One region of the Streptomyces sp. CAU 1734 genome, then DNA from elsewhere that is predicted to be linked to it. Evidence: riboswitches for the same ligand, from Rfam matches in the RefSeq annotation. Region 1 holds a riboswitch; each other region holds the start of a gene.
What was found. Region 1 has a riboswitch for cobalamin ahead of AAFN69_RS30950 (DUF4430 domain-containing protein). Riboswitches for the same ligand answer to the same signal wherever they lie in the genome.
Positions count from the first base shown of each region.

Region 2: it holds a riboswitch for cobalamin, as region 1 does, so the genes downstream of both, metE (5-methyltetrahydropteroyltriglutamate--homocysteine S-methyltransferase) here and AAFN69_RS30950 (DUF4430 domain-containing protein) in region 1, are expected to answer to the same signal.
Region 3: it holds a riboswitch for cobalamin, as region 1 does, so the genes downstream of both, AAFN69_RS30645 (ABC transporter substrate-binding protein) here and AAFN69_RS30950 (DUF4430 domain-containing protein) in region 1, are expected to answer to the same signal.
Region 4: it holds a riboswitch for cobalamin, as region 1 does, so the genes downstream of both, AAFN69_RS24720 (cobalamin biosynthesis protein) here and AAFN69_RS30950 (DUF4430 domain-containing protein) in region 1, are expected to answer to the same signal.

Region 1 covers NZ_JBDQQP010000021.1:25,696-29,807, reverse strand. Annotated here, with positions in the region: gene AAFN69_RS30960 (tetratricopeptide repeat protein) at 1-112, opposite strand, end outside; gene AAFN69_RS30955 (hypothetical protein) at 109-549, opposite strand; gene AAFN69_RS30950 (DUF4430 domain-containing protein) at 913-1,398, opposite strand; cobalamin riboswitch at 1,542-1,679, opposite strand; gene AAFN69_RS30945 (cold shock domain-containing protein) at 1,902-2,315, opposite strand; gene AAFN69_RS30940 (DEAD/DEAH box helicase) at 2,962-4,112, opposite strand, start outside.
Region 2 covers NZ_JBDQQP010000002.1:381,807-385,918, forward strand. Annotated here, with positions in the region: gene metE (5-methyltetrahydropteroyltriglutamate--homocysteine S-methyltransferase) at 1-1,414, opposite strand, end outside; cobalamin riboswitch at 1,583-1,800, opposite strand; gene AAFN69_RS05420 (YnfA family protein) at 1,940-2,275, shown strand; gene tsaD (tRNA (adenosine(37)-N6)-threonylcarbamoyltransferase complex transferase subunit TsaD) at 2,387-3,460, shown strand; gene AAFN69_RS05430 (enoyl-CoA hydratase-related protein) at 3,568-4,112, opposite strand, start outside.
Region 3 covers NZ_JBDQQP010000020.1:107,891-112,002, reverse strand. Annotated here, with positions in the region: gene AAFN69_RS30655 (ABC transporter ATP-binding protein) at 1-163, opposite strand, end outside; gene AAFN69_RS30650 (iron ABC transporter permease) at 160-1,164, opposite strand; gene AAFN69_RS30645 (ABC transporter substrate-binding protein) at 1,245-2,228, opposite strand; cobalamin riboswitch at 2,271-2,417, opposite strand; gene AAFN69_RS30640 (M67 family metallopeptidase) at 2,411-2,833, opposite strand; gene AAFN69_RS30635 (amino acid permease) at 2,904-4,112, opposite strand, start outside.
Region 4 covers NZ_JBDQQP010000013.1:54,249-58,360, reverse strand. Annotated here, with positions in the region: gene AAFN69_RS24725 (cobyric acid synthase) at 1-1,080, opposite strand, end outside; gene AAFN69_RS24720 (cobalamin biosynthesis protein) at 1,085-2,044, opposite strand; cobalamin riboswitch at 2,161-2,299, opposite strand; gene AAFN69_RS24715 (hypothetical protein) at 2,467-2,691, opposite strand; gene AAFN69_RS24710 (inorganic phosphate transporter) at 2,704-3,963, opposite strand.

The DNA of each region.
Region 1 (4,112 bases):
CGGCGATGTGCACGGTCGCGTGGTCGCGGGCCGAGACGGCTCCGACCGACACGGAGGAGTGCGCGCCGGGCGGGCGCCCGGCCCCGGCGGCGGAATCCGGTCCCCCGCTCACCCCCGGTGGTTCTCCGTCACATCGCCGCCCGCGACGACGGACCGTCCCTCGTCCCGCACCGTGACGCTGTGCACCGTGACATGGGTGATGCGGTTGATGATCTGCTCCCGCTGCCGCTCCTCGGGGATCCGGGGCGCGAGCTCGTCGCGGACCAGGGCGATCACGGCTTCCCGGGCCTCGGGGTGGTCGCGGAGCAGCATCCGGAAGTTGTTCTGCCAGTCCTCGGCCAACTGCTCCCGGCGGAGGGCGACCCGGTCATCGGCCGGGGTGTCCGCGGCGGCGGCCTCGATGGCCCGGGCGTCCTCGTCGAGGGCGAGCGCGATGCTCTCGGTCCGCCCCTGCGGAGTGAAGCGCTGCCAGAGACCTATCACCGCCTGGCGGGCCTCGGCCCATGCCTCGGCGGTGATCGCGGACACCACGGCGGTTCCCGCTGCCAACAGCAAAGGATCCACATCTGCCCCCTGTGACCTTGGCGCGTGGCTGAAACTGTAGCCCGTTTCCATCGCTGAAATCCGGTATGCCGGAAGATTGGTGACCCTGGGGCGAAAGGGGCCGGTGATGCCGTGCCGGCGGAGCCTCACCGCGCTCACCAGCGCGTCGAACAGGGGGTGTTCGAGCTGTGGGCGACCGGCCGGCGGTGCGCCGGTCCGGCCCCGGGCGAGGGGGCGGACCGGCGCACCCGGCCGGGCCGTCTCGCACGGATCGGGCTGGACCGGGGAGCGGGGGCGCCACCCGGGCCGCCGGGCCCGGGTGGCCTGCGTGCCGGGCACGCGAGCCCGGCAAGATCCGTGAGAGACGGCCTAGAAGGCGGTCCAGGTGAAGGCGACCTTGTCGCCGGCGTTCAGCTTGAACTGGCAGCCGCCGACCGGGGTGGAGACACCGTTCACGGAGATGTTCCAGTACGCGGAGGGGCCGCCGCTGACACCCTTGACGCTCTCGACGAAGTAGTCGTCGAAGGAGGGGTACCAGGTGCCGTCCCAGGTGAAGTGTCTCTTCCGCGCGGCGTCGTCGAGCGCCGCGGTCGGCGTGGGCACGGGGGTGGCGTACTGCCCGCCATTGGTGCCGTCACACTTGTGGGTGCCGCCCGTCGCGGGGGTCACGTCGTGGCCCTTGGTGCGGATGCTCCCCTTGAAGAGCCTGCCCTCGGGGCCCTGCACGGTGAGGGTGACCCTGACGGGCTTGTTGGTGTCGACGGTCCCGGTGGTGGCGACGGCGGGGGTCGCGGTGAGGGTGAGGCCGAGTACTGCGGCGGATATCACGGCACGGCGGGCGAGTGTCTGGCGCACGGTGGGGCCTTTCGGGCAGGGGGTCCGCCGCACGACCCCACACGACCCGGGATCCGTCCGGTTCCGGTCCGCCGGTGGGCGGGCCGGGCACCGGGGTGCCGGTGGATCGGGGGCTCCGCGCTGCAGACCGTGACAGTGGGAAGCGACGCGCGCGGCACACCGGGCGGTCCGGCTCGCAGCGCGGGAGCGCTGCTCACGGTTGCAGGTCAGCGCCGGATTCCCACCGGCTTTCCCCGACGTGTGCGCATGAAATTGTCCACCCCGGTACGGACCGGAGCAGACGCATCGTAGCCCGAACATCGCGGTGTACCAGGGGATTTGGCGTACTTCGCCGCGGCGGACGGCGGCCGGGCCGGGAAGCGGGAGCACGGCAGGGCGGCGGAACGCGGCGGAACCGGGAGTGCGACAGGGGCGCAACGCGGCGGAACCGGGCGCCGTCAGGGCACCCGGTTCCGGTTCACTTCACTCTCCCGCACTCGGCTCGGCCCGGCGGGCAAGGCCGGTCAGCCCTCGGTCCAGCCGTGGCGCTTGCCGAACTGCACCATCTCATTGCGGATCCGCAGAATCTGATCCCCGGTCAGCGAGGGCACGGCCGCGAGAAGGAGCTCGGTCACATCCCGCGAGAATTCACTGACACTGAGCACATCGCACATGGGATCCTCGCCGTCCAGATGCCTGGCCGCGGCCGGCACCGCGGGAGCGGCGCCCACGGCCCCCTTCGCGAGCCGGACGGACGACGCCTTCAGACCGCGGTCACCCATCTCGATCTCGAATTCGACCGCGACACCCGAATGCACCTGCGACTCGGGCATCAGCATGTCGTTCACATGAAGGAATACATCCTCCCCGCCGTGATCGGGAGCGATGAATCCATAACCCCGTACACCGTCGAAACGCACCACACGACCAGCTACCACGACAACCCCCAACAAGCATCGGGCCCCGTGCCCGATGAACCATTGCCCGATGATAGCGGGGCGGCATCCCGACCGCGATATGCGGAGCCCCGGCGCACGGGCGCGAGAGGGCCCTCGGCGGCACCGCCGCCCGCCGGGACGCCCGTGCCGGACTTCGTCGCCCGGCAGGGCGGCGGCGGGCCGGTGGGGCGGCTCACAGGGGGCGTACGGGGGTCTCCGCGAGCCCCGGCCGGGCCGCCGCCCGCCCGCCCCGGCGTCCGGCGGAACACGTGCGGCGCACCGGGAAGACGCCGACGGGTACGGCTGATTCGCCCGTTTCCCCCGCCGGAATGCATGACCGCGAAAGCGATCCGGCCGGACGGGAGGACAGCGGGCGGGAAAGCCGGATTCCGCCCCGCATCGGGCGATGAATCCGGTGCAGCCATATTCGGCATTCCGGCCCTTACGAGCCGGAGCTCATCATCCTCTTTCAGTACCGCGTCAATACCGGGTCACCGATGAGACGGCAAGGGACGGTACTCGGCAGAGGCGGCCATTGCCGCAAACGCGGACAGGACGCCTCGGCGAGACGTCCTGTCGGGGGCTCTCCCCGGCGGGTGCCGGAGAGAGCCGTACGGCATCGGGCCCCGGCCGGGGCCCCGGTGGATCAGGCGCTGCGGCGGACCCGCGCGGCCTTGCGGGCCTCGGCGGTCTGGCGCGACTCCGCCGTGCGGCGGGAGGTGCCGGCGGCGCGGCCGGGCTGGCCCGGGCGGGTGCCCCGGCCGCGGAACGGCGCTCCGCCGCGCTGCTTGGGCCGCTGGACCACGGGCGCGCTGACGGTCACCGGTACACCGGAGGGGGCCTGCGCGCCGGTGATACGGCTCAGTTCGGCCTCGCCCGAGCGGACCTGGGTGGTCTGGGGGGCGATACCGGCGTCCGACATCAGCCGGTTCATCTCGCGGCGCTGCTCGGGCAGGACGAGGGTGACGACCAGTCCGGACTCACCGGCCCTGGCGGTACGGCCGCCGCGGTGCAGATAGTCCTTGTGGTCGGCCGGCGGGTCGACATTGACGACGAGGTCGAGATTGTCGACATGGATACCGCGCGCGGCGACATTGGTCGCCACCAGCACGGTCACATGACCCGTCTTGAACTGGTCGAGCGTGCGGGTGCGCTGGGACTGCGACTTGCCGCCGTGCAGGCCGGCCGCCCGCACACCGCTGCTCAGCAGGTGCTTGGTGAGCCGGTCGACCGCGCGCTTGGTGTCCAGGAACATGATCACCCGGCCGTCGCGGGCCGCGATCTCGGTGGTCGTGGCGAACTTGTCGGCCGCCTGCACATGGAGGACGTGGTGCTCCATCGTGGTGACCGCGCCCGCGGACGGGTCGACGGAGTGCACGACCGGGTCGTGGAGGTAACGGCGCACCAGCAGGTCGACATTGCGGTCGAGGGTGGCCGAGAACAGCATCCGCTGCCCGTCGTGGCGCACCTGGTCGAGCAGCTGGGTGACCTGCGGCATGAAGCCCATGTCGGCCATCTGGTCGGCCTCGTCGAGCACGGTGATGCGCACCCGGTCCAGGCGGCAGTCCTTGCGCTCGATCAGGTCCTTGAGGCGGCCGGGCGTCGCGACGACGATCTCCGCGCCGTCGCGCAGGGCACCGGCCTGGCGGCCGATGGAGAGTCCGCCGACCACGGTCGCCATGCGCAGCCGCAGCGCCTTGGCGTAGGGGGTGAGCGCGTCGGTGACCTGCTGGGCCAGCTCACGGGTGGGGACCAGCACCAGACCCAGCGGCTGCCGGGACTCGGCGCGCTCGCCCG
Region 2 (4,112 bases), on a different contig from region 1:
CGTATCCGGCGGTGTCGATCCGTCCGGCGCGCAGATCGGCGCGGGCCGTCCGCAGCTCGGTGGTCTGCGGGAAGGAACCGATGGTGGTGGTCGGCAGCAGGGGCAGGCCGAGGTGGGCCCGCTGGGCGGCGGTGCGTTCGGTGTAGGGCAGGGAGCGGCGGCCGTCGGCGTCGGTGACGGCGGCGGTACGGGCCCGGACCGCCGGGTCGCGGGTGAGCGCGGACCCGGCGCGGGAGGCGAGATCGGCACGGTTGGCGGCGAGTTCGGCCGCGATGGCTCCGGTGCCCTGGCCGAGGCCGCGCGCGAGGGTGACGATCTCCTCGGTCTTCTGCTGCGCGAAGGCGAGCCAGCGGGCCACCTGCGGATCGATGTCGCGCTCGGCGGCGGCGTCGAGCGGTACGTGCAGCAGCGAGCAGGAGGCGGCCACATCGACCCGGCCGGCGAGGCCGAGCAGGGTGCCGAGAGTGGCCAGGGACTTCTCGTAGTCGTTGATCCAGATGTTGCGGCCGTTGACCACTCCGGCGACCAGGCGCTTACCGGGCAGCCCGCCGGCGGCGGCGAGGTCGGCGAGGTTGGCGGCGGCGGATTCGGTGAAGTCGATCGCGAGACCGTCGACGGGGGCCTTGGCGAGTACGGGCAGGGCGTCGCCGAGCCGGTCGAAGTAGGAGGCGACCAGCAGCTTCGGGCGGTCGGTCAGTCCCCCGAGGTCGCGGTAGGCGCGGGCGGCGGCACTGAGCTCGGCCGGGGTGCGGTCCTGTACGAGGGCGGGCTCGTCGAGCTGGACCCACTCGGCGCCGGCCGCCCGCAGATCGGCGAGGACTTCCGCGTACACCGGCAGCAGCCGGTCCAGCAGGGTCAGCGGCTCGAAGTCGGCGGCCACGCCCGGGGCGGGCTTGGCGAGCAGCAGATAGGTCACCGGTCCGACGAGGACGGGGCGGCCGGTGTGGCCGAGGGCGAGGGCCTCGGTGAGCTCCGCGACCTGCTTGGCCGGGTCGGCGGCGAAGACGGTGTCCGGGCCGAGTTCGGGCACCAGGTAGTGGTAGTTGGTGTCGAACCACTTGGTCATCTCCAGGGGCGCGACGTCCTGGGTGCCGCGCGCCATGGCGAAGTAGCCGCCGAGCGCGTCGGCGGCGACGGCTTCGCGGTGCCGCGCGGGGATGGCGCCGACCATGACACTGGTGTCGAGCACATGGTCGTAGTACGAGAAGTCGCCGGTCGGCACCTCGCGGACGCCGGCGTCGGCGAGCTGCCGCCAGTTCGTCCGGCGAAGGCCCGCCGCGGTCTCCCGGAGGGCGTCGGCGGTGACGCGGCCCTTCCAGAAGCCCTCGATCGCCTTCTTCAACTCCCGGCCCCGGCCCTGTCGCGGGTATCCGTACACAGTGGCCTCTGCCGCGGCTGCGGGCTTCGATGTCACAGAACTCTCCTTCGCGAGTTTCTCTCCTGACGGATCCCGGATGACGGGGCCGAGGGCGCGAAGGGATGACGAACGGAGACGGATTCACGGCGCATGCCCGAACGGCATACGCATCCGTCTCTTCTGCGCCGACCCGCCCACGAGGTCACCGGGATCACCGCGCACGGGGGCCGTGCGCGGACAGCGGGCAGGTCTTCGGACTCGCGGGCACGTTCCGGCGTACGGAACACCTACTGGCCGTCGCTTCCCGGGCCCGTGCGGACCCAGTGCGTATGACGGCGGTCGTTCCCACTCACCGCTGCGGGGCAGTCCCGGATTCTCACCGGGTTCCCTCTTGCGACGCGTCTGCCTGGCGGGCAGGGCGAACCAGCTGCCCCGCCAGGGTAGAGGCCAGAAGGGCGGGAAGAACATCATTGTCCGAATACCGGTATGCGTTTTGAGACAACAGCGGGGTGCCGCGCACCCCTGACACCATGTCCCAGGACCGTCCGTCACCCCGCTCACCACCGGAAAGTACCCGCAGCCGTGCTCGTCGCCCGCTCCCTCGCCCTGTTCGCCGTCGCCGCCCTGCTGGAGATCGGAGGCGCCTGGCTCGTCTGGCAGGGCATCCGGGAACACCGGGGCTGGATCTGGATCGGCGCCGGTGTCATCGCGCTCGGTCTCTACGGAGTCGTCGCCACCCTCCAGCCGGACGCCGAGTTCGGGCGCGTCCTGGCCGCGTACGGGGGAATCTTCGTCGCCGGGTCGATCGCCTGGGGTGTGGTCGCCGACGGCTACCGGCCGGACCGCTTCGATGTCGCCGGCGCGCTGATCTGCCTGGCCGGCATGGCGGTCATCATGTACGCGCCCCGCGGCCACTGACCGCCCCTCCGGGCCCTCCGTCCCGGCCCGCCGCCCCTTACTGCACATTTTGTGCAACTACAATCGATCCGCAAGAGCAGGGCTCGGGTGAAGAGACAGAGGAGGCCGCTCATGGCCGCTTCGCGGATCGTGCTGGGCATCGAGTCGTCGTGCGACGAGACCGGTGCGGGACTGGTGAGGGACGGGGTACTGCTGGGTCACGCCGTGGCGACCAGCATGGACGAGCATGCCCGCTTCGGCGGTGTGGTGCCGGAGATCGCCGCCCGCGCGCACATCCACGCACTCAATCCGGTCATCGGCCGGGCGCTGGACGACGCCGGTCTGCGGCTGTCCGACATCGGCGCCGTGGCGGTGACCACCGGTCCGGGCCTCTCCGGCGCGCTCCAGGTCGGCGTGGCCGGCGCGAAGACACTGGCGTACTCCCTCGGCGTACCGCTGTACGGCGTGCACCACCTCGCCGGGCATGTGGCGGCGGACACCCTGGAACACGGACCGCTCCCCGACCCCTGCATGGTGCTGATCGTCTCCGGCGGCCACACCTCGCTGCTGCTCGTACGGGACCTGGCGCGCGACCCGATCGCCCATCTCGGGGACACCATCGACGACGCCGCGGGCGAGTGCTTCGACAAGGTGGCCCGGGTCTTCGGCCTCCCCTACCCCGGTGGTCCGGCCATCGACCGGGCGGCCCGGGACGGCGACCCGAAGGCGGTCCGGTTCCCGCGCCCGCTGACCGGACCGCGCGACTCCGCGTACGACTTCTCCTTCTCCGGGCTCAAGACGGCCGCCGCGCGCTGGGCGGAGAGCCGGCGGGAGACCGGAGTGCCGGTCGCGGACGGCGCGGCGGCGCTCCAGGAGGCGGTGGCGGATGTACTGACCCGCAAGGCCGTCGCGGCCTGCGCCGAGTACGGAGTCGGCACCCTGGTCGTGGTGGGCGGCGTGGCCGCCAACTCCCGGGTGCGGGAACTCGCCCGGATGCGCTGCCGGTCCGCCGGGATCACCCTGCGCGTACCGCCGCTGAAGCTGTGCACCGACAACGGCGCGATGATCGCCGCCGTCGGCGATCTGCTGGTGCGGGCGGGGGCCGAACCGGCACCGCTGGATCTGTCGATCGATCCCTCCGCTCCGCTGGAGTACGCGGCGCTGCACCCGGTCGCCCGCGAGCCGATGGCCGCCGGGCGCGTCTGAACCCTTCCCGGGCGGTCCGGGCCCGATCCGGGTCATCCCCGGGCGCGCCGGCGTCACCGCAGGGGGGGCCGAGGGGGTGCCCGCCTCGGCGCGGGCACCCCGCACGGTCAGCCGTCCCGCCGGAATCGCGGGGCCCTCTTCTCCAGGAAGGCGAGCATGCCCTCCTTCTGGTCGGCGCCGGCGAACAGTGAGTGGAAGAAGCGCCGTTCGTAGCGGACCCCGTCGGTGAGGCCGGTCTCCAGCGCGCGGTCCACGGTGTCCCGGGCGGCCCGGACGGCGGGGACGCTGAAGGAGGCGACGGTGCGCGCCATCGCGGAGACCTCGGCCGCCAGCCGCTCGGCGGGGACGACCCGGGCGACCAGACCGGAGCGCTCGGCCTCGGCGGCGTCCATCGTGCGGCCCGTGAGGATCAGATCCATCGCCTTCGCCTTGCCGACCAGCCGGGTGAGCCGCTGGGTGCCGCCCATACCGGGGATGACGCCCAGCGTGATCTCCGGCTGGCCGAAGACGGCGGTGTCGGCGGCGACGATGGTGTCGCACATCATGGCCAGTTCACAGCCGCCGCCGAGGGCGTAGCCGGCGACCGCCGCGATCTTGGGCGTGCGCAGCGCCGTGAATCGCTCCCAGCGTCCGAAGTAGTCCTCGGCGATCA
Region 3 (4,112 bases), on a different contig from region 1:
GCAGTGTGGTCTTGCCGCTGCCGTTGGGGCCGACCAGGCCGGCCGTCTCACCGGGACGGACGTCGAGACCGACACCGCGCAGCAGGGTGCGGCCGCCGGTGGCGTACCCGACCCCGTCGAGGGTGAGCGCCGCGCTGCCGGGCGGGGGAGGAATGACCTTCACAGCGCGGCTCCCTGTGCGGTACGGCTGCGCATCAGCCAGAGGAAGAGCGGTCCGCCGATGAGCGCGGTCAGCACCCCGACCGGAATGTCCTGTGGGGCGAAGAGGGTACGCGCGCCCAGATCGGCGACGATCAGCGCGACGGCGCCGGCCAGCGCGGCCACCGGGAGCAGCGCCCGGTGGGTGGCGCCGACCAGCAGCCGGGCCGCGTGGGGGACCATCAGGCCGATGAAGCCGACCGCGCCGCTCGCCGAGACGAGTACCGCGGTGATCAGCGAGACCAGGACGAAGACGGCGGCCCGGAAGCGGGCGACATCGAGGCCGAGCACGGTCGCCCCCTCCTCCCCCACCAGCAGCAGATCCAGCGGCCGGGCGAGTGAGAGCAGCAGCGGCAGCCCCAGGCAGACCACGATGCCGGGCGCCCAGAGGGTGTCCCAGCGGGCGCTGCCGAGCCCGCCCAGCGACCAGTAGAGCGCCTCGCGGAAGTGCTCGGGCCGCGCGGAGGCGACCAGTACGAGGGTGGTGACGGCGGAGAGGATGTACGAGACGGTCACACCGGCCAGCACCAGCCGGGTGCCGCTCATCGTGCCGCCGCCGCGGGCCAGTCCGTAGACGAGGGCCAGCGCGACCAGCGCCCCGGCGAACGCCCCGGCGGGCATCGCGACGGCGGTGGTGGCCCCGACCCCGAGGGTGAGCACCACGACCGCGCCGGTGGACGCCCCGGAGGAGATCCCGAGCAGAAACGGGTCGGCGAGCCGGTTCCGTACCAGCGCCTGGAGGACCGTGCCGACCACGGCGAGCCCGGCGCCGACGGCCGCGCCGAGCAGCACCCGGGGCAGCCGTACATCGACGACGATCGTCCGGAAGGGGCTCGGCGCCGCCCCCGGCAGCAGGGCCTCGATCACCTGTCCGGGCGGGATGGAGACGGAGCCGGCGGCCAGACCGGCCACGACGGCCGCCGCGAGGGCGGCCAGCAGGCCGGTGACCACGGCCGGGTACCGCAGCCGGGCGGCGGCACCCGCCCGGGGCGCCGCCCCCGGCCGCCCCTCCTTCACGAGCGGCGGCCGGGAGGAGACGTCGGAGGTCACCGCGCGGTCTCCGGCGCGAGCTGCGCGGCCAGCTTGGTGATGGCGTCGGGCATCCGGACCCCGACGACCGCGTCGGAGAGCGGCAGCACGGCGAACCGCTTGTTCTTGATCGCCGGGACATCGCGGAGCGCCGGGTCCTCCAGCAGCCGCTGCTTCTTCTGCTCGACGCTGGTCTTGCCGTAGTCGTAGATCACGACGATCTCGGGCTTGCGGGCCACCACCTGCTCCCAGGTGGCGTCGCCGAAGGTCTTGTCGAGGTCGGCGAAGACATTCCGGCCGCCCGCGCGGGTGATCAGCTCATTGCCGATGCCCTTGCCGCCGGCCGTGAAGGCGGTCTTGTCGCCGCTGTCGTACACGAAGACGGAGACGGCCTTCCGCCCCTTCAGCTTCTCGCCGGTCGCGGCGACGGAGGCCCGTGACGCCTCGATCCACTTCTTCGCCCGGTCACCGGCGCCGAAGGTGCGGCCGACCTCGTCGACCTCCCGGTACACATCGTCCAGGGTGGTCTTCGACTTGGTGCAGTACTCCAGATTGAGGCGGCTGTCGATGCCGGACTTCTTCAGCTCCTGGCGGGTCCGGCCGTCCTTGGCCTCGAAGGCGCTCGCGTAGCCGCCGTAGACGAAGTCGGGGTTGGCGGCGAGCAGCTTCTCCTTGGAGGGGTACTCCTTGGCGAGTACGGGTATCGCGGCGTACGCCTTCGCGTACTCCGGCAGCACCTGGTCGTCGAGATAGGCGGTGCCGACCAGGGACTTCTCCAGACCGAGCTCCAGCATGACCTCGGTGACGTGCTGGTTCATGGTCACGGCCCGCTTCGGGGGCGCCTGGTAGGTGGTCTTCACACCGCAGTTGTCGACGGTGTACGGGAATCCGGGGGCCGGCTTCGCGGCATCGGTCTTCTTCTCGGTCTCACCACCGCAGCCGGTGAGGGCGAGCGGGAGCAGCAGCGCGGCGGACATCAGGGCGGAACGGCGCCTGGACATGACGGGGTACGGCCTCCTCCGGGGATTTCCACGTCCCCTTGGTGCTGGGAGAAGGCGGCAGGTCAGTTCCTGGCTGGCGAGCGCCCCGCGGACGGGAGCGCTCGGTCACAGTGGCGGGACCGCGCCGGATTCGCACCGGCTTCCTGGGTCCAGCCGCCCACTTGTCGGATCTTCCGACGGGATCAGTATGCAGCCACGATCTTGACCTCTTCCTCGCTCACCTCACCGGCGACGATCCGGAAGGAGCGGAACTGGAAGGGGCCCGCGTCGTCGTTGTCGGCGGTGGAGACCAGGACGTAGTGGGCGCCGGGTTCATTCGCGTACGAGATGTCCGTACGGGACGGGTACGCCTCGGTCGCGGTGTGCGAGTGGTAGATGATCACCGGCTCTTCGTCGTTGTCGTCCATCTCCCGGTAGAGCTTGAGGAGATCCGCCGAGTCGAACTCGTAGAACGTGGGCGAGCGGGCGGCGTTCAGCATGGGGATGAACCGCTCGGGCCGGTCGGTGCCCGCCGGGCCCGCGACCACGCCGCATGCCTCATCCGGGTGGTCCGCGCGGGAGTGCGCCACGATCTGGTCGAAGAGAGCCTGGGTCAGCGTCAGCATGCCGATCAGGATAAGCAGCCCGCCGCGGGCGGCCCGGGGCGGTGCCCCGGGCCGTCCGTCCGCGCGAGGGTCAGCCCCTGCCCGCGCCGGCCTTGCTGAACGCCGCGCCCTGCGGGTCCTTCTTCTTCAGTACGAGGTAGGCGACGGCCAGCCCCAGCGCCCAGACGGGGGCGCAGTAGAGCGAGATCCGCGCGTCCTTGTCGATCCCCATGAGCACGATCACCATGCCGATGAAGGCGAGCGCGAACCAGCTCGTCCAGGGGGCTCCGGGGGCCTTGAAGGAGGACTGCGCCACCTCGCCGCGGTCGGCCTTGGCCCGGTAGCGGATGTGACTGGCCAGGATCATGATCCAGGCCCACATGCCGGAGATGGTGGCGAAGGAGACGATCTTGTTGAAGGCGTCGCCGGGCCACTGGTAGTTGATCCAGACACCGATCAGCATCAGCCCTGCCGAGAAGGTGGTGCCGATCAGCGGGGTGCCGTTGCGGGTCAGCCGGGTGAAGATCTTCGGGCCCTGGCTGTTGAGCGCGAGGTCGCGCAGCATCCGGCCGGTGGAGTACATGCCGGAGTTGCAGGACGACAGCGCGGCGGTGAGCACGACGAAGTTCACGATGGCCGCGCCGACCTGGAGGCCCATCTCGTCGAAGGCGGCGACGAAGGGGGAGACACCGGGCTGGAAGTTGGTCCAGGAGACTACCGACAGGATCATGATCAGCGCGCCGATGTAGAAGACGGCGATCCGGATCGGCACGGTGTTGATCGCCTTGGGAAGGTTCTTCTCCGGGTCCTTGGACTCACCGGCCGTGACACCGACCAGCTCGACCGCGAGGAAGGCGAACATCACGATCTGGAGGGTCATCAGGGTGCCGCCGATGCCCTTGGGGAAGAAGCCGCCGTCGCTCCACAGCAGGGAGACCGAGGCGGTGTCGCCGGCGTCGGAGAAGCCGATGGTGAGGATGCCGGCACAGATGAGGATCATGCCGACGATCGCGGTGACCTTCACCATCGAGAACCAGAACTCCAGCTCTCCGAAGAGCTTCACCGAGATCAGGTTCGCGGCGTACAGAATGATCGTGAAGGCGAGCGCGGAGATCCACTGGGGCGCGTCGAACCAGTACGTCATATAGGCCGCGGCGGCGGTGACCTCGGTCATTCCGGTGACGACCCAGAAGAGCCAGTAGGTCCAGCCGGTGGCGAAGCCCGCGAAGGGCCCGATGAACTCGCGCGCGTAGTCGGAGAACGAGCCCGCGACCGGGCGGTACATCAGCAGCTCGCCGAG
Region 4 (4,112 bases), on a different contig from region 1:
GACCTCGTCCTCGATGTGTTCACCCAGCATCTGGAACCCACCGCAAATCCCCAGCACCGGCCGCCCCTCGGCCCCCCTGCGCGCCAACTCCCGCGCCAGCCCCCGCTCCCTCAGCCACTCCAACGCCCGTACCGTGCCCCGGGTTCCCGGCACGATCACCAGATCCGCGTCCGCCAGCTCCTCCGGTCGGTCCACGAAGCGCACGATCACCCCCGGCTCGGCCGCCAACGCGTCCACATCCGTGAAGTTGGACATCAGCGGCACCGCGCACACCGCGACCCGCAGTACGTCCTCACCGACCGGAGCCGTCACGGCGGACTCCCGCACGGCACCCCGCAGCGAGACCCGCAGCCCGTCCTCCTCGTCGATGCCGAGCCCGCCCGCGTACGGCAGCACCCCGTAGGTCCGCCGCCCGGTGAGCCCTTCGAGCATGTCCAGGCCGGGCTCCAGCAGCGAGACATCGCCCCGGAATTTATTGACCAGATACCCCGCCACCAGGCTCTGGTCCTCGGCGCTCAGCAGCGCCGTGGTGCCGAAGAAGGAGGCGAAGACACCGCCCCGGTCGATGTCGCCGACCACCAGCACCGGGAGCCGCGCGGCCCGTGCGACACCCATGTTCACGATGTCGGTCCGCCGCAGATTGATCTCGGCCGGACTGCCCGCGCCCTCGCAGATCACGGCGTCATGGGTGCTCAGCAGCTCCTCCAGACACCCCACCACCGTGGAGAGCAGGGCCTCCTGGCGTCCGCCGTGGTAGCCGCGCGCACTCAGCTCACCCACCGGCTTGCCCATGAGGACCACCTGGCTGCTGCGGTCACCGCCGGGCTTCAGCAGCACCGGATTCATCAGCGCGCTCGGCTCGGCCCGGGCGGCCTGCGCCTGCATCGCCTGCGCCCGGCCGATCTCCGCGCCCTCCCGGGTCACAAAGGAATTGAGGGACATGTTCTGCCCCTTGAAGGGGGCCACCTTCACCCCGCGCCGCACCAGCCAGCGGCAGATCCCGGCGGTGACCACGCTCTTGCCCGCATCGGATGTCGTACCGGCGACCAGCAGCCCGCCGCCCCGTCCGCGCCCGTTCACCGGGTCACTTCCCTTCCCTGTCGGTCCGCACCACACGCCGCCACAGCAGCCGTCCCGCGAGACCGGCGCCCAGCGCCAGCACACTCACCCGCCGCGACAGCCGGACCGCCCGTTCGATGTCGGCGGCCTCCACCGGCCGCCCCTCCCCGTGGAGCACCGGCCGGTGCTCGACCCGGCCGCCGTACGCGAGAGTGCCGCCCAGCCGTACGCCCAGGGCGCCCGCGAAGGCCGCCTCCACCGGTCCGGCGTTGGGGCTCGGATGGCGGTGCGCGTCGGCCCGCCAGGCCCGTACGGCCCGCACCGGGTCCCCGCCCGCGAGCACCGCGAGCCCGGCCGTCAGCCGGGCACCGGGCCATCCCACGACATCGTCCAGCCGCGCCGAGGCCCAGCCGAATCGCCGGTACCGGGGGGATTTGTGCCCCACCATCGCGTCCAGGGTGTTCACCGCCCGGAAACCGGCCAGTCCGGGCACACCGGCGAGGGTCCCCCACACCAGGGCGCCCACGACGGCGTCGGAGGTGTTCTCGGCGACGGACTCGACCACGGCGCGCGCGATCCCCCGCTCGTCCAGCGACTGCGGGTCGCGCCCGCACAGATGCGGCAGCCGCGCCCGGGCGGCCGTCACATCACCGGCGGTGAGAGCGGCCCCGATGGTGCGGGCCTCGCGGGCCAGCGACGTACCGCCGAGGACGGTCCAGGTGGTGCCGGCGGTCAGCGCCGCGGAGAGCGCGGGACTCCGGCGCACCCCGCGCGCGAGCAGCGCGGCGGCGGCGACGGTACCGCCCGCGCAGACGGCGGTGTGCAGTGCGCCCCAGCCCCGGTGGTCCCGCCACAGAGCCTGTTCGACGGCGCCGGCGGCCCGGCCGAACGCGGCGACCGGATGCCCCCGGCGGGGGTCGCCGAGCAGCAGATCGCCGATGAGACCGGCGGTGGCGCCGTACGCGAATACCCGGTCGGCACGCATCCGCTCAGACCGCGGTTCCGGTCCGGGCGGCCCGTGATGCCGGGGGTGTCACTGGGGCAGGGGCTGAACCGCGGCCGGGCATGGCTTCGTGTCCTCACTCAGGGTGTCCGCGCCCTGGTTCGACTGATCGGCGGCGAGAGTTCCTGGCTTCCGGGATCTCTCCCGGTGACAGTGGCGGGACCGCGCCGGATTTGCACCGGCTTCCTCTGCTGCCGCCGTAATGGCCCGGGCAGTCCACCACGCGGCGAGAACACCCGTCAACCTGCCGTTGACCTGCGGCGGGACAGTGTGCTGCGGCCCACACCCCACCGGCGGAAATGACAAACGGGCCGGTCACCCCCGCAGAAGGTGACCGGCCCGCCGGCCGGGACGGACGGCGGCCGCGGTGTGACACGCACACGCTCAGCCGCCGGATCGCCGTATCAGGTGACGATCAGGTAGATCCCGTAGCTCACCGCGGCCAGGCAGGCCGCGAAGCAGGCGTACGCGCCGGTCCGGGCCAGGGCCACGGAGGAACCGCCTTGGCCGTCGGCCGGGGCCTGCTTGCTCAGTCCGATGATGCCCATGACGAAGAGGCCCACCAGAGCGACGGTGGCGACGAGGCTCACGCCGAAGACGGAGCCGAGGGCTGCCCAGTCGATTTTCATACGGATCTGTCCTTACACCGCGGCCGGGCTGGCCGGGCCGTTCTCGGAGGCGTTGGCCGTGGGGGAGGGGATGGTGGTCTTGAAGTCGTCGTGGACGGCGACCTGGCCGGCCGGGGGCGGGGTGACGGCCGCGATGGCGGTGGTCACGACGCCGGGCTGCTCGCCCGTCTCGTCGACCTCGTTGACGTTGGTGTGGTCGACCACCTGGCGGCGGGAGTAGATCCAGATCGCGGCGGACGACAGGACCAGGAAGGCGGCGACGACGGCGACGCCCCAGTCGCCCTGCTTGGTCACGTACTCGGAGCCCGCGGCCACCAGACCGGCGGCCGGGAGGGTCAGACCCCAGGCGACGAACATCCGGGTGGCGGTGGACCAGCGGACCACACCGCCCTTGCGGCCCAGACCGGCACCCATCACCGCGCCGGAGCAGGAGTGCGTGGTTGAGAGCGAGAAGCCGAGGTTGGAGGAGGCGAGGATGACGCTGGCCGCGCTGGTCTGGGCGGCGAAGCCCTGCTGCGGCTGGAGGTCGGTCAGGCCCTTGCCCATGGTGCGGATGATGCGCCAGCCGCCGAGGTAGGTGCCGAGCGCGATGGCGACACCGGCGGAGACGATGACCCACATCGGGGGGTTCGAGCCGGGGGCGAGCACATTGCCGGCGACCAGGGCCAGCGTGATGATGCCCATCGTCTTCTGCGCGTCATTGGTGCCGTGCGCCAGCGAGACCAGACCGGCCGAGGCAATCTGACCGGCGCGGTAGCCCTTCGCGGTGGCCTTCTCATCGGTCTTCTGACCGAGCTTGTAGGTCAGCCGGGAGGCGAGGTACGCGCCGATGCCGGCGACCAGGGGGGCGGCGATCGCGGGGATCAGCACCTTGGTGACGACGGTGCCGCCGTTGACTCCGCTGACGCCGACCGAGGCGATCGTGGCGCCGATCAGGCCGCCCATGAGGGCGTGCGAGGAGCTGGACGGCAGGCCGACCAGCCAGGTCAGAAGATTCCAGAGGATGGCGCCGACGAGCGCCGCGAAGATCACTTCTGGTGTTATGCCTGACTCGTTGACGATTCCGCTGGAGATCGTCTTGGCGACCTCCACCGAGAGAAACGCGCCGACGAGGTTGAGCACGGCGGACATGGCCACCGCGGACTTGGGCTTCATCGCGCCGGTCGAGATGGTCGTCGCCATCGCGTTGGCGGTGTCGTGGAAACCGTTCGTGAAATCGAACACGAGAGCCGTCACGATCACAATCGCGAGCAGCAGCGTGATGTGTTCCATTTACCCAGGCAATCTTTGGACGTCAGTGGCCCGGCGAACGTAAGTAACCTGGGTGAACGGAAGGTGAACTGGGGTCGGATTCGGGGTGTCCCCATGCGGGGTTTTTCCTTCCGCTTCCGTCCGGAGGGGCTGTGCGGACGGGCTCGGCG